2 linked regions of the Kineosporia sp. NBRC 101731 genome follow. The protein of the gene in region 2 interacts with the protein of the main gene of each other region in a pairwise test. Links are inferred from orthologs where the notes say so. Each region holds a gene or a part of one and is shown on either strand. Other genes may lie near its edges.

What was found. The genes of interacting proteins can lie anywhere in the genome.
Region 1: the proteins of nth (region 2) and aceE interact in binary tests that used the Escherichia coli proteins (3 or more experiments, as listed by UniProt). The link is inferred for Kineosporia sp. NBRC 101731 from one-to-one orthologs.

What each region holds. Positions count from the first base shown.
Region 1 is NZ_BSTC01000015.1:8-5,952, forward strand. What follows is about bases 18-3,347. They hold aceE (pyruvate dehydrogenase (acetyl-transferring), homodimeric type), read right to left. Parts: upstream 2,960-3,347; coding sequence 218-2,959; downstream 18-217. Other genes in these bases: QSK05_RS29875 (hypothetical protein), read left to right, coding at 3,285-3,347. In the rest of the region: more of QSK05_RS29875, read left to right, coding at 3,348-3,542; QSK05_RS29880 (DUF3052 domain-containing protein), read left to right, coding at 3,653-4,081; QSK05_RS29885 (peroxiredoxin), read left to right, coding at 4,225-4,683; QSK05_RS29895 (plasmid pRiA4b ORF-3 family protein), read right to left, coding at 4,795-5,832; QSK05_RS29900 (LacI family DNA-binding transcriptional regulator), read right to left, coding at 5,913-5,945. UniProt on the Escherichia coli protein: Component of the pyruvate dehydrogenase (PDH) complex, that catalyzes the overall conversion of pyruvate to acetyl-CoA and CO(2).
Region 2 is NZ_BSTC01000022.1:17,184-25,223, forward strand. What follows is about bases 1,564-4,411. They hold nth (endonuclease III), read right to left. Parts: upstream 3,439-4,411; coding sequence 2,689-3,438; downstream 1,564-2,688. Other genes in these bases: QSK05_RS33965 (MarP family serine protease), read right to left, coding at 1,564-1,958; QSK05_RS33970 (NUDIX hydrolase), read right to left, coding at 1,955-2,692; QSK05_RS33980 (hypothetical protein), read left to right, coding at 3,765-4,163. Also shown: QSK05_RS33960 (alpha/beta fold hydrolase), read left to right, coding at 1-746; more of QSK05_RS33965, read right to left, coding at 774-1,563; QSK05_RS33985 (Crp/Fnr family transcriptional regulator), read left to right, coding at 4,471-5,148; QSK05_RS33990 (MBL fold metallo-hydrolase), read right to left, coding at 5,201-6,064; QSK05_RS33995 (MerR family transcriptional regulator), read left to right, coding at 6,280-6,942; QSK05_RS34000 (RidA family protein), read right to left, coding at 7,019-7,501; Sp36 family protein, read right to left, coding at 7,515-7,670; ATPase BagA, read left to right, coding at 7,817-8,040. UniProt on the Escherichia coli protein: DNA repair enzyme that has both DNA N-glycosylase activity and AP-lyase activity. The DNA N-glycosylase activity releases various damaged pyrimidines from DNA by cleaving the N-glycosidic bond, leaving an AP (apurinic/apyrimidinic) site.

The DNA.
Region 1 (5,945 bases), on a different replicon or contig from region 2:
AGGAAGCGACCTATCTCCTGAACTACCGGCCCCGACAGGTCCTCGACTTCGCCAACCCCCTTGAAGTCTTCAACGACCTACTCCTCGCCGATGGTGCAACCACCACTTGACTCCAAGGGGATGGGGGGACTTCGGGCTGGGAGCTCACCGTCGTCCTCAAGCAAAAAAGTGAGGGGCCGCCGGGAAGACTCCCGGCGGCCCCTCACTGATGGATCTTCTACGCGTCGCCGCCGGCGTTGCCGGTGGTGCCGGCCCGCACGTTCAGCAGGTCGTACTTGTCGATCGCCTGCTGCGGGACGTCCGCGGCGACCTCACCGCGGGCGGCCAGCATCTCGAGCACCCGGACCACGACGGACGGGCTGTCGATACCGAAGTACCGACGGGCCGCCGCGCGGGTGTCCGAGAGGCCGAAGCCGTCGGCGCCCAGGGAGACGAACTCCTGCGGCACCCACTGGCGGATCTGGTCGGGAACGGCCCGCATGTAGTCGGTGACCGCGACGACCGGACCTTCGGCGCCCTGCAGCTTCTGCGTGACGTACGGGGTGCCCGCGGGCTCCGAGGGGTGCAGGAACGCGTGGTTCTCCACCGCCAGGGCGTCACGCCGCAGCTCGGTCCAGCTGGTGACGCTCCAGACCGAGGCGTTCACGCCCCAGTCGTTCGCCAGCAGGGTCTGGGCCTCCAGGGCCCACGGCACCGAGACACCCGACGCCAGGATCTGCGCCTTCGGGCCGTCGGTCCGGGCCGACTGCGGCAGCTGGTACAGACCCTTGAGAATGCCCTCGGTGTCGAGGTTCTCGGGAGCCGCCGGCTGCACGATCGGCTCGTTGTAAACCGTCAGGTAGTAGAAGATGTCTTCCGGGCTCTCGCCGTACATCCGGCGAAGGCCCTCCTTCATGATGAGCGCGATCTCGTAGCCGAACGCCGGGTCGTAGACCATGACCGCCGGGTTGGTCGACGCCAGGAGCGGCGAGTGCCCGTCGGCGTGCTGAAGACCCTCGCCGGTCAGCGTGGTGCGGCCGGCGGTGGCGCCGATCAGGAAGCCCCGCGCCATTTGGTCGGCCGCGGCCCACAGGCTGTCGCCCGTGCGCTGGAAACCGAACATCGAGTAGAAGACGTAGACCGGGACCATCGGCTCGCCGTGCGTGGCGTACGACGTGCCCGCGGCCTGGAACGCCGCGACCGAGCCGGCTTCGTTGATGCCGACGTGCAGGATCTGGCCGGAGGTGGACTCCGTGTAGGCCAGCATCAGCTCGCGGTCCACCGAGGTGTACTGCTGGCCGTGCGGGTTGTAGATCTTCGCGGTCGGGAAGAACGAGTCCATCCCGAAGGTGCGCGCCTCGTCCGGGATGACCGGCACGACGCGCGGACCGAAGTCCTTGTCGCGCATCAGGTCACGCAGGATCCGGACGAACGCCATGGTGGTGGCGATCTGCTGCTTGCCCGAGCCCTTGAGGGCACCCGCGTAGGCCTTGTCCTCCGGCAGCTTCAGCGTGCCGGACGAGTGGCGGCGCTGCGGCAGTGCACCACCGAGCTGACGGCGACGATCCTTGATGTAGGTCAGGACCTCGTCGTTCTCACCCGGGTGGTAGTACGGCGGCAGGTACTTGTCCGCCTCGAGCGTGGCGTCGCTGATCGGGATGCGCAGACCGTCGCGGAAGGCCTTGAGGTCTTCCAGCGTCATCTTCTTCATCTGGTGCGTGGCGTTGCGGCCCGCGAAGTGCGTACCCAGGCCGTAACCCTTGATGGTCTTGGCGAGGATCACCGTGGGCTGGCCGTTGTGCTCCATCGACGCCCGGTAGGCCGCGTAGACCTTGCGGTAGTCGTGGCCGCCCCGCTTGAGGTTCCACCAGATGTCGTCGTCCGACAGCTTGGAGACCAGCTTGGCCGTGCGCGGGTCGCGACCGAAGAAGTGCTCGCGGATGTACGCGCCGTCTTCGGCCCGATAGGTCTGGTAGTCACCGTCGGGCGTGGTGTTCATCAGGTTGACCAGCGCGTTGTCGCGGTCGGCGGCCAGCAGCGGGTCCCAGTCGCGGCCCCAGACCACCTTGATGACGTTCCAGCCGGCCCCCCGGAACTGGGCCTCCAGCTCCTGGATGATCTTGCCGTTGCCGCGCACCGGGCCGTCGAGGCGCTGCAGGTTGCAGTTCACCACGAAGGTCAGGTTGTCGAGCTCCTCGCCGGCCGCGACCTGGAGGAAGCCCCGGCTCTCGGGCTCGTCCATCTCGCCGTCGCCGAGGAACGCCCAGACATGCTGCTGGGACGTGTCCTTGATGCCACGGTTGTGCAGGTACTTGTTGAACGACGCCTGGTAGACCGCGTTCATCGGGCCGAGGCCCATCGAGACGGTCGGGAACTCCCAGAAGTCGGGCATGAGCCGCGGGTGCGGATAGGACGACAGCCCGCCCGCCGGGTGCGACTTCTCCTGGCGGAAACCGTCGAGCTGGTCGGCGGTGAGCCGGCCCTCGAGGAAGGCGCGGGCGTAGACGCCGGGGGAGGCGTGGCCCTGGAAGAAGACCTGGTCGCCACCGCCCGGGTGGTCCTTGCCGCGGAAGAAGTGGTTGAAGCCGACCTCGTAGAGCGACGCCGACGAGGCGTACGAGGAGATGTGGCCGCCGACGCCGATACCGGGACGCTGGGCGCGGTGAACCATCACCGCGGCGTTCCAGCGGATCCAGCGGCGGGCGGTGCGCTCGGCCTCCTCGTCGCCGGGGAACCAGGGCTCGGCCTCCGGCGGGATGGTGTTCACGTAGTCGGTGGCCGTGAGACTCGGCACACCGACTCCGCGCTCACGCGCGCGCTGCAGCAGCGACTGCATCAGGTAGCGGGCACGCTGGCGGCCCTGGCCATCGATGGCGGCGTCGAGCGACGCCAGCCATTCCGAGGTCTCCTCAGGATCGATGTCGGGCAGCCGGCTCGGCAGCCCGTTGAGGATCGGGCCTGATGATTCGCGTCCGACCACGACGGTCCTCCTGGGTTTTAGGACAACGGGTAAAAACCACGCCGAACCCGCCGGATCGCGACCGGGCTCGGATCTATCTTGGCTGACGGCGGACGGGACGTCACAGGTACCCCGCCGTCAGCCCGCTGCGGCTTTGCCTGCGCTCCCGCGCCTTCGGGGTCAAGTGTGCCCCTTCGGCCCTGGCGCGGGTGCGCCGGGGGCCGTGCTTGATCGTCATTGCGAAGGAGTGTCACCGGCGTGTCGTGCTGGTTTCCTGCGGGTTCAGCGGCGTGTCGCACCGCGTGTCGGCCCGGGTCGGCAGATTTTTCTCACAGAGGATGCCCGAATGGTGGACGATGTCGGTCACCGGAATCGGGGTGCGCAACTGCGCGATGTACTCGATGCTCGGGTGAGTTGTGCAGGAGAACGGGTGATCCTGGCCGTTCTGCCGACCGGGTACCGCAACTTCTGGTACCCAGGCAAAAACACGATCTGCGAGGTGACGGGGCAGTTGCGCGGCACTCGACTCATGGAGTCCACTAGCCTGACCAGCCTGGTGATGGTTGCATCATCGGCAGGTGAAGGAATGAGCAACACCTTCTAGCACCAGCAGTGAAGCGGGTGGGTCAGACGACTCGCCCGGACAGTGAGCGGCCCTTCCGGGCCGCCAGTGCCGCCGCGCGGGGAGCGTTGGCAGCGGAGGAGGTCAGTGAGGTGGGCGCGACCGCCGAGCCCGCGGCTGAGCAGTCCATGGCCGGCAGGCTTGGACTGAAGCCCGGTCAGTTCGTACAGGAATTCGGGTACGACGACGACGTGGACGACGATCTGCGGCTCGCTATCGAGACGCTGACGGGCAATGAACTAGCCGACGAGGACTCCCAGGATGTCGTCGATGCGGCTCTCTACTGGTGGCGGGACGAGGACGGAGATCTCGTCGACTCGCTGGTGGATGCCCTGACGAACCTTGCCGAGGGCGGGGTGATCTGGCTGCTGACGCCGAAGGCGGGCCGCGATGGTCACGTCGAGCACAGCGAGATCGAGGAAGCCGCCCCGACCGCTGGCCTACACGCGACCAGCACCATCAGCGTGTGCCAGGACTGGACCGGGACCCGCCTGGCGACCCCGAAGGCCGGGCGCCGCTGAGTCCTCGCCGTCCGCACCCCGGTGCGGGTGGCACAGGGTCCGGAGGTTCCTGACAGACTGTGTCCCGCACGCCAGGTCGAGAGATCCTGGCGTGCGGGACAGTCATGGACCCGTGTGGTCCTTCGGTCTGAGAGGATTCATCCATGGCACTCGAGATCGGGCAGGCAGCTCCCGGGTTCGCTCTGAAGAGCGAGCACGGCGAGATGGTCGAGCTGGAAAGCTTCCGCGGCGAGCAGAACGTGGCCGTGGTGTTCTACCCGTTCGCCTTCTCCGGCATCTGCACCGGTGAGCTGTGCGAGATCCGCGACAACCTGGCTGCCTTCGACGAGGGCGGCGTTCAGGTGCTGGCGGTCTCCTGCGACCCGATGTTCGCCCTACGCAACTGGGCCGAGGCGGAGAAGTACCCGTTCCCGCTGCTGTCGGACTTCTGGCCGCACGGCGAGGTGGCTCGGAAGTACGGCGTCTTCAACGAGACCACGGGAAGCTCCGTTCGCGGTACCTTCCTCATCGACAGGGACGGCGTGCTGCGCTGGAGCATCGTCAACGGCATGGGCGAGGCCCGGTCGCTGGCCGGCTACCGCGAGGCCATCGCCGCACTCTGAGAACCGTTCCCGGATCGCGAGCCGATCCGGGGCAGGGGCCTGTAGCTCAGTTGGTAGAGCACCGCGTTTACACCGCGGGTGTCGTCGGTTCGAGACCGGCCGGGCCCACTCTCACCTGATCGTGAGCTCCTGCTGAGGAGCTCCCGACCCGGTTGACATCGCCGTGGCGCGGGGCAGCAACGACCGCGCCGAGGGCCCCGGGAACCAGCCGGCCCGGGTGGACTCGGCCAGGTCCAGACCGGTCAGCGCCGGTCGCAGGTGGTGCAGCACCGTGCGGATGTCGTACTCGGTGACGGCGTGGCCGCGTTCGGCTCCCAGCACGGCGTCGATCAGGGTGCTCTCGTCGGTCGCTCCGTGCGCGGCCAGGTGACCGACCGCCGTGCCGGCCACGAGGGCCCCGAAAGTTCCTGGTGCGAACCAGGAACGCAGGCGGCGCACGACGAACCGGGGATCGCCCGCCCGGGGTGCGGGGCGCACCAGTCCCGATCCGGCCGGCACCAGCACCCCGGCGCTGCGCAGCACGCTGTGCAGCGCGGTCAGGGGCGGCAGGGCGTTCTTCTCGCCGATCTGACCGGGCACGCTCCAGCGGGGACGGCGCTCGTGCATCGGCCCGGCCACCGACTCCGGAAACTCGCCGTAGGCCGTGGCTTCCACACCCTCCCCGATGAGGTCCAGCAGCAGCTGAACCGATGCGGGCACGGCGCCCGCCATCTGCCGGACCCGCAGGTCGACCACACCCTGGCAGAACTCACCGGGATGTGAATCTCCCAGGACCCGCTGGCGTTCCGCGTAGTGCCGGGGCCCGCCGCTGCCCTCCGGCGGGCACACCCCCTCACCGTAGACGCAGCCCACCTCGCCGCCCGGGCCGAGCACGACGACGTCGTGCTCCCAGCCCTCGCCGGGGTGGTAGCGGTACTGGAAGTGCGGATCCAGGTCCTCGTCCAGCGTCTCCTCGCGGACCTCACCCGGGTCGGCCAGGAAGACCGTCAGGCCGGTGGCGAACTGGTACGGCTGCCGCCCCGGCCAGCCGAACCCGATCTGGAACAGGTCGTGGAGCTCGTCCAGGGTGGAGTCGGCCGGGACGTCGAGCACCCGCAGCACCCGTGGTTCGACGTCGCGGAGGGTCACTTTCAGGCGGGTCGTCGTCACCCGGGGGAGATTACGTCAGGTTGTGGCCCGGCTCCGGACCGTGGCGGATATCCCCAGAGAGCGTTGCAGCGGGAGTGCAGTCAGCTCGAGCTTCTCGGCGGGGCCGTGGACGC
Region 2 (8,040 bases):
AGCTGACCGCTCTGGCCGACGCCGGATACCGCGCCGTGGCCATGGATCTGCGGGGTTACGGCGCATCGGACAAACCCCCACGCGGGTACGACACGATGACCTCGGCGACCGATGTGGCCGGAGTGATCAAGGCGTTGGGCGAGGTCGAGGCCGTGATCGTGGGGCAGGACTGGGGCGGCTGGCTGGCCTGGTCGATGCCCGGTCTGGCCCCGCAGCAGACGCGTGCCGTGGCCGCCCTGTCGATGGGTCATCCGCTGGTGATGCGCCGCGCGCTGACCCGTAACCCCCGGCAGCGCCGTGCCTGGCGACGAGTGCTCGAGTTCCAGATGCCGATGCGCCCCGAGCGCCGGCTGGCCCGGGAAGACCTGGTCGGCGATGTGCTGCGCGACTGGTCCGGACCGGGCGGGTTCCCCGACGAGGAGAGCCTGGACGTCTACCGCAGGGCCATCCGGGTGCCGTTCGTGGCACACAGCGCCATGGAGTACTTCCGCTGGGCCTTCCGGTCAGTGCCACGCCGCGACGGCCGCCGGTTCTCCACCTCGGTGAACGAGCCGATCACCGTGCCCACGCTCAGTCTGCACGGCGAGGAAGACCCGTTCGTGCTGCTGCCCAGCATTCTCGCCTCGCACCGCCAGGTGACCGGGCCCCTGAATTTCGAGCTGGTACCCGGGGCCGGGCACTTCCTGCCCGAAGAGGCACCCGAGCGAGTCACGCAAGCATTGCTGGAGTGGCTGAAGAGCTTGTGAGGGCTCCTCAGCCACCGACGAAGTTGCTCAGCCGCTGGCGCAGTTGCCGGTACTGACCCGCTTCGTCTGGGCCGCGCCGGTCTTGATCGCGTCGCGGGCCTCGTCCATCGTCAGGGCGTAGCCGGTGTCGGCGTCGTCGAGCGACTTGGCGAAGACCACGCCGACCACGTTGCCGGACGGGTCGAGCACCGGGCCGCCGGAGTTACCGGGACGCACGTTGACGTAGAGCGAGTAGACCTCGCGCACCGCGCCCTCGTTGCCGTAGATGTCTTCACCGCTGGCCCGGACGATCGAGCGGATCCGCGCCGGGGAGACCTTGAACGGCCCGTCGTTCGGGAAGCCGACCACCACCGCGTCGTCACCCCGCTCCAGGTCGCCGGTCATCGACAACGGTGCGACCCGCAGCCTCGGCACCGCCAGCACGGCCAGGTCGCGGATCGGGTCGAACGACACCACGCGCGCGGCGTAGACCGTGCCCTTGCCCCCGACCTGCACCCGCGGCTCTGCCACACCGGCCACCACGTGCGCATTGGTGACCACCCGCTGCGGGGCGATCACGGCGCCGCTGCCTTCCTGACCCCGGCCGCAGCTGTTGGCCTCACCGGTGATCTTCACGACCGCCCGGCGGGCCTTGGTCACGGCCTCGCTGTTCACCAGCGCCTGGTCAGGTGCCGTGACCGGGGTGATGTCTTCCGGCTCCACGCCCGCGAACACCCGCGGGAAGCTGCTGGAACCGACGACGTCGCGGAAGCGGTCGGCCACGCCGATGAGCTGGGTCGGCACCAGGTCGTCGATGTACCGGATCACCTTGGACCCGGCGACCGTGCGGGACAGCTGCTCGGACGGCCCACCACGCACGGCGCCGGCGACGAACCACAGCACCAGCGCCACGGCCAGCACCCCGGCGGCCGCGCCGATGATGTGGTCGGCGATCGCGACGGCACCGCCCTCGGGCACCGCCTGACGGATGCGACCACCGAGCAGGGCGCCGAGGAACTGGCCCGCCCAGGCGGTGAAGATGACCGCGAGCAGCGTGATGATCGAGCGCTGCGTGCCCGGGTCGAGGCCGGTGACCAGCTGCGGCACCACGAACATGGCCAATACTGCCCCGCCGACGAATCCGCCGAGCGACAGCACGCCCACGACCAGTCCCTGACGGAAGCCGGAGATGGCATAGCCGAGCATGATCAGCACCAGGATGATGTCGATCATGGAACTTCCACCTCGTCCGGCCCGGACGTGTCGTGCACGCTCAGGCCCTGTTGTTCGATGAGATCCCTGCGCAGTTCCTGACGCGCCGAAAGGCGAACCTGTTGCTCGGGAACCTGGACTATCCGGGTGCGGTCCCACGGTTCTTCGAGCCCGGCGAGGCCCAGCATCCAGCTCAGCACCGCACCGGTGAAGCCCCAGACGAAGAGCCCGGACGCCTCGAACCCGGGACCGGCCCGGCGGTCGCGGAAGTGCGTCACGAACCGGTTGGCCGGGTCGGTCAGCTCGGCCAGCGGCACCCGGACGACCCGTTCCACCTCGCCGGGGTCACCGGGCACGGGGGCGGAAGGGCGCTGCCACCAGCCGATGACCGGGGTGACGCGGAAGTTGGTGACGTTGAGGAAGAGCTCGGCGCACTCGGCCCGCACCAGCACCTCTCCCGGATCGACCCCGGCCTCTTCCTGGGCCTCGCGCAGGGCGGCCGCGGCCGGGCCGGCATCTCCCGGGTCGACGCGCCCGCCCGGGAAGGCGACCTGGCCGGCGTGCGAACGCAGCGTGGCCGCGCGCTGCGTGAGCAGCACGTCGGGGCCGTTCTCGCCCTGACCGAAGAGCACGAGCACCGCCGAGTGCCGGGCATCGGGCCCGGGCGGGGTCATAGTGCCCAGGGCCGGGTGGTGCCGGGGGTCGGCGACGGCTTCGGTGAGCCGGTCGAGCCAGGCCGGTGGAGAGGAGGTCACGCGGGGACCGAGGTGAAGGCCGAGTCGCGCAGCAGTTTGGCGGCCTTGACCGGGTCGGTCTCGCCGATGCCGAACGAGGGGCAGAGCGCGGAGACCGGGCAGGCACCACAGGCGGCCTTGGTCGCGTGGCAGGTACGGCGGCCGTGGAAGATCAGCCGGTGGGACAGCATCGTCCAGTCTTTCTTCGGGAAGAGCGCCGCGATCTCGGTCTCGACCTTGACCGGGTCTTCCGAGGCGGTCCAGCCGAAGCGGCGAGCCAGTCGGCCGAAGTGGGTGTCGACGGTGATGCCGGGCACCCCGAAGGCGTTGCCGAGCACGACGTTCGCGGTCTTACGGCCGACGCCGGGCAGCTTGACCAGCTGCTCGAGCTTCTTCGGCACCTCGCCGTCGTGCTCCTCGACCAGGCGTGCGCCGAGCTTCAGCAGCGAGTCGGTCTTGGCGCGGAAGAAGCCGAGGGGCCGGAGAATCTCTTCCATCTCGGCCCGGTCGGCACCGGCGTAGGCGGCCGCGGAGGGGTATTTCGCGAACAGTTCCGGGGTGGTGAGGTTGACCCGCTTGTCGGTGGTCTGCGCCGACAGGACGGTGGCGACCAGCAGCTCCAGCGGGCTGGAGAAGTCGAGCTCGCAGTGCGCGTCGGGATATCGCTCGGTCAGCAGGCGGTGGATCTTGCGTGCCCGCCGTGTCAGCGCGACCGGGCTCTCGACCTCGGCCTTCTGCCCGTTTCGCCGCCCATTGCCTACCGTCACGCGCTCAGCGTACGCGTCACCACCGACAATCCGGATCTCCGCGAGAGACGGCCGAAACGGCGCGGCCCGCGAGCGCTACTCGTCGGTCGGGGCATGCCACCCACTTGGTCGCTCAAGACATCGTCGCAGGTCGCCCCGCATAACCCGATCCGCCGAACGCCTGGCCCGACCGTGGTCCCCCGGGAGTGTGAGGGGACAGTGGCCCGCTCAAGCGCCCCGATGCCACCGACGAACACTCATGCGTAACGCCGGCCCAAGATCCGGGTCCGGTTCGAGCCGTACGCCGCGCCTCTGCGTTCTGCAGCCGGCCGGGGAGAGGAGAAGCGGTGGCCCTGGGCCTGACCGATCCACTCACCGCCCTGTCGTTCTCGGCCATGCCGGTCGACCAGCTCACCGACTACCACCGAGCTCTGGTGGCAGCCCAGCGGGACGTCGACCACTGGCGGCGGCTGATCCTCGCCCGGATCGACCTGGCCGTCGCCTCCGTCACCGATCTCGACGAGCTGCGGCCACCTCCCGGTCTTCACGGGACGATCTGCCACCCGCCCGCCGGGCTGCGCCGGCTCATCGGGATCGCGCCCACCGACGTCCACGCCGGTGAGGGGGGCATGCTGATTCGTCTGCGCGGAGCGCTGGACGAGCTGGCCCGTTACGAGAGGATGCTCGAGGCCGTCACCGGGGAGGCGGCGGGCATCCTGGCCTACCGGATCGGCGCGGTCGCCTGAGCCGTCCAGCCACCGTCCGGCCACCGCCCGGCGCCGGTTCCGGTCCGGCGCCGACTTTCGGGGTAGCCCCGATTCCACAGCTCAAAGCCCTTTCCGCCATGATGGAGTGCAAGCATCCGGGGTAGGCGTGAGCCTGCCCCCACCCGTGGCCCCATGGCCACGACGTGCATCATCGGCGCACTGTGGGTGACCGTTCATCGGCCCCTGGTGTCACCGGGACCCAGGGGTGCGGCAAACTGCGTGCGGGTGGGGCATGATGCCTCACTGATGAGGCCGTCGGAATCGGGCGGCGTGTGAGGAGGAACAGGTGGACGACGACGTCGTTCGTCAGGCGCCACTGTTCGCAGCGCTGGACGATGAAGCTGCCGCAGCATTGCGGGCCACGATGGCGCCCACCGACGTCGCCCGCGGCCAGGCGCTCTTCCATGAGGGAGACCCCGGCGACCGGCTGTACGTGATCGTCGAGGGCAAGGTGAAGCTGGGGCGTGCCTCCGGCGACGGCCGGGAGAACCTGCTGGCGGTCCTGGGCCCGGGCGAGATGTTCGGTGAACTCTCCCTCTTCGATCCTGGCCCGCGGAACGCGACCGCCACCGCGGTGGCGGACACGTCGCTGATCGGACTCGGCAACGACGACCTGGTGACCTGGCTGACCGGCCGCCCCGACGTGGCCCGGCAGTTGCTGCGGGCTCTGGCCCGGCGCCTGCGCCGGACCAACGAGAACCTCGCCGACCTGGTCTTCTCCGACGTTCCCGGTCGGGTGGCCAAGGCCCTGCTGGACCTGTCCGAGCGGTTCGGGCGGCCCACCGACGACGGCCTGCGGGTGGCCCACGACCTCACCCAGGAAGAGCTGGCCCAGCTGGTCGGCGCTTCCCGGGAGACCGTGAACAAGGCCCTCGCCGACTTCGCCTCCCGCGGCTGGCTGCGGCTCGAGGCCCGGGCCGTGGTGCTCATGGACGTGGAACGGATGCGGCGCCGCGCGCGCTGAGCATCTGCGACGCCTTCCGTCCGGCCCCCTCCCCGGTGGCCGGACGGCGTCCTCAATCAGTGGTGGTACCCCCCAGATAGGTGAGCTGCGCGCGGACACTGAGCTCGGCCGCCGGCCAGACCGAAGGGTCGACGTCGGCATAGACGACCTCAACCACCTCGCGCGGTGTGCGGGCCCCGGCATCCACCGCCGCCCGCACCTGTTCCAGACGTTGCCGGCGGTGCGCCAGATATCGGTCGACGACCAGCCCGGGCTGTTCCAGCACCGGGCCGTGGCCGGGCAGCAGGTACCGCAGTTCCGCGGAGCCGGAAAGATCCCTCAGCCGCTCCAGTGAGTTCAGGTAGGCGTCCAGCCGCCCGTCCGGGTGCGCGACCACCGTGGTGCCCCGGCCCAGGACCGTGTCGCCGGTGAGCAGTGAACCCGACCGCGGCAGCAGGAACGACAGCGAGTCGGCGGTGTGGCCCGGGGTGGCCACGACCTCCAGTCGCACACCCCCCGCCTCGACCACGTCACCCCCGGTCAGCCCTTCACCGCCGTAACGGTGGGCCGGATCGAGCGCGCGCACGGGAGCCCCGGTGAGCTGCGCGAAGTGCCGCCCGGCCGCGCTGTGATCGGCATGGCCGTGGGTCAGCAGGGTCTGCACGACCCGGGCCCCACGATCGGCCACGGCCTCCAGCACTGCCTGAAGGTGCCGCTCATCGTCCGGCCCCGGGTCTACCACCACCGCCTCGGTCGAACCGGGCGCGGAGAGGATCCAGGTGTTGGTGCCGTCCAGGGTCATCGGCCCGGGATTGCCGGCGAGGACGCAGAAGGCCTCCTCTCCCACTGCACCGCCGAACCACGGCACGTTGCCGGGAGCCGGTTCCGGCCCTGACGATGGATGTGGCCCGGTGACATCGTGCGGTGGGTTCGGCACGAAGAAAATGCTACGGGTGCCACGCAATGCACAGCAGAAGCACTAGGTGCGTAGTTGCGCAGGCTGCCGATATTCGGTGGAGCTCGGGTGAATGCCCATTTGGCTGAAGGCAGTACGGTGGTTACTGATAGCGATCAACTCTTTGACGGGGTGTCAACGAGCGTTGGACTACATCGCGGGCGGACGGCGCTCTGCTCGCCGACACGGGGATGACGATGGGGGCGCAGGACACTTTCACGATCGAGGAGCTGGCCACGGCGGCCGGTATGACACCGCGAAATGTGCGGGCCTACCGGACCAAGGGACTGCTCGCCCCACCGACTCGGGTGGGCCGGACGTCCCGTTACCAGGACTCCCACCTCCGCCGGCTGCGCGACATCCGGCAGCTACGGGACGCCGGGCTACCCCTCAAGATGATCATCGACGCCGCGGCCCGGGGTGAAGACCTGGGGCCCACGGGGGCACTCTGGCAGGCCGCCGGGCCGACCGCGGTCGAACGAGGAAGACGCCGTCTCGACGGTGATGACGACAACCCGGCACCCACGGGTGCATCGGTGCTGGTCGATCCCGAGGCGTACGACCTGATGCGCACCCTGCGCGAAGCCGGGGTACCGGCCTCGACGGTTCTGCGGGTAGCTCTCCGGGCCGCCTCCGCGGGGCGGCTGCTGGCCCAGGAACTCACCGACGTCTTGGACGAGGGCGGCGAGCCGATGGCGCGCACACCCCGGAAACCCGTGTCGAACGGGCCGGATTTCACTCCCGGGCCGGTCCCCGACCTGGTCGTGCTGGACGGTGAACCGCAGACCGCCTACGTCATCGATCTGGCGACGGCCATCACCCGGGGTGTTCTGGGCAGCAGCGGGCTGGCCCGCGGCTGATGTCCTGAAAGTGTCGTGAAAGTGCCGTGAAAGTCGGGGACGGCGCCGGAATCCGGCGCCGTCAGCCCGAACCCCCTCAGGAGTTGATAGCGAGCACCATTTCCACCTCGACCGGTGCCCCCAGCGGCAGCGCGACCACGCCGACAGCGCTGCGTGCGTGCTGCCCGACCGGGCCGAACACCTCGCCCAGGAACTCGCTGGCGCCGTTGATCACCAGCGGTTGACCGGTGAAACCGGGTTCGCTCGCGACGAATCCGACGACCTTGACGATCCTGCGAATCTGGTCCAGATCGCCGATCACCGACCGCACGGCGGCCAGCGCGTTGAGCGCGCAGACCCGGGCCAATCCGTTCGCCTCAGCCGGGCTGATCAGCCCCTCACCGCCACCGCTGCCCACCCGGCCCGTGAGTGGTAGAGCACCGTCCACCATCGGGAGCTGCCCCGACACGTATACCCGGTCACCGTCCAGCACCGCCGGCACATAGGCCGCCACCGGCGCAGCGACCTGGGGCAGCACGTACCCCAGCTCGGTGAGCCTCGCCTCGATCCGTCCAGTCATCGCCGTCACCTGTTCAGTCTCGGGGGCGCTTCAGGTAGGCGACAAGGTTTGTCTCGTTGGGCCCAGGCACCACCTGAACCAGCTCCCAGCCGTCTTCGCCCCATTGATCCAAGATCTGCTTGGTCGCATGAACGAGCAGAGGCACCGTCGCGTATTCCCACTTGACCATGCCCGTGAGCCTATCCATGAGGTGAGTGGGGGTGCAGCCCTGGTTCTGGTAGGCGATGCAGGATTGTCACCGGATCGACACGCCCCGACGGGCCCAACCGCTCATGTCACCCTGCGGTCGCGACCGCGGCTGTTTACGCTGGTGCCGTGGCATCGCAGGGTTTTCGCACCGACTCGGCCCGGCGACGTCCGGCCCGTTCGCTTCCCGCCGGGCAACGGGAGACCGACTGGCCCGGCGTCCGGCTCCATATCGTGACCGGCAAGGGCGGCACCGGGAAGACGACGGCTGCGGCCGCCCTCGCCCTCGCTCTCGCCTCCGGTGGGCACCGCACCCTGCTCGCCGAGGTGGAGGGACGGCAGAGCATCGCCCG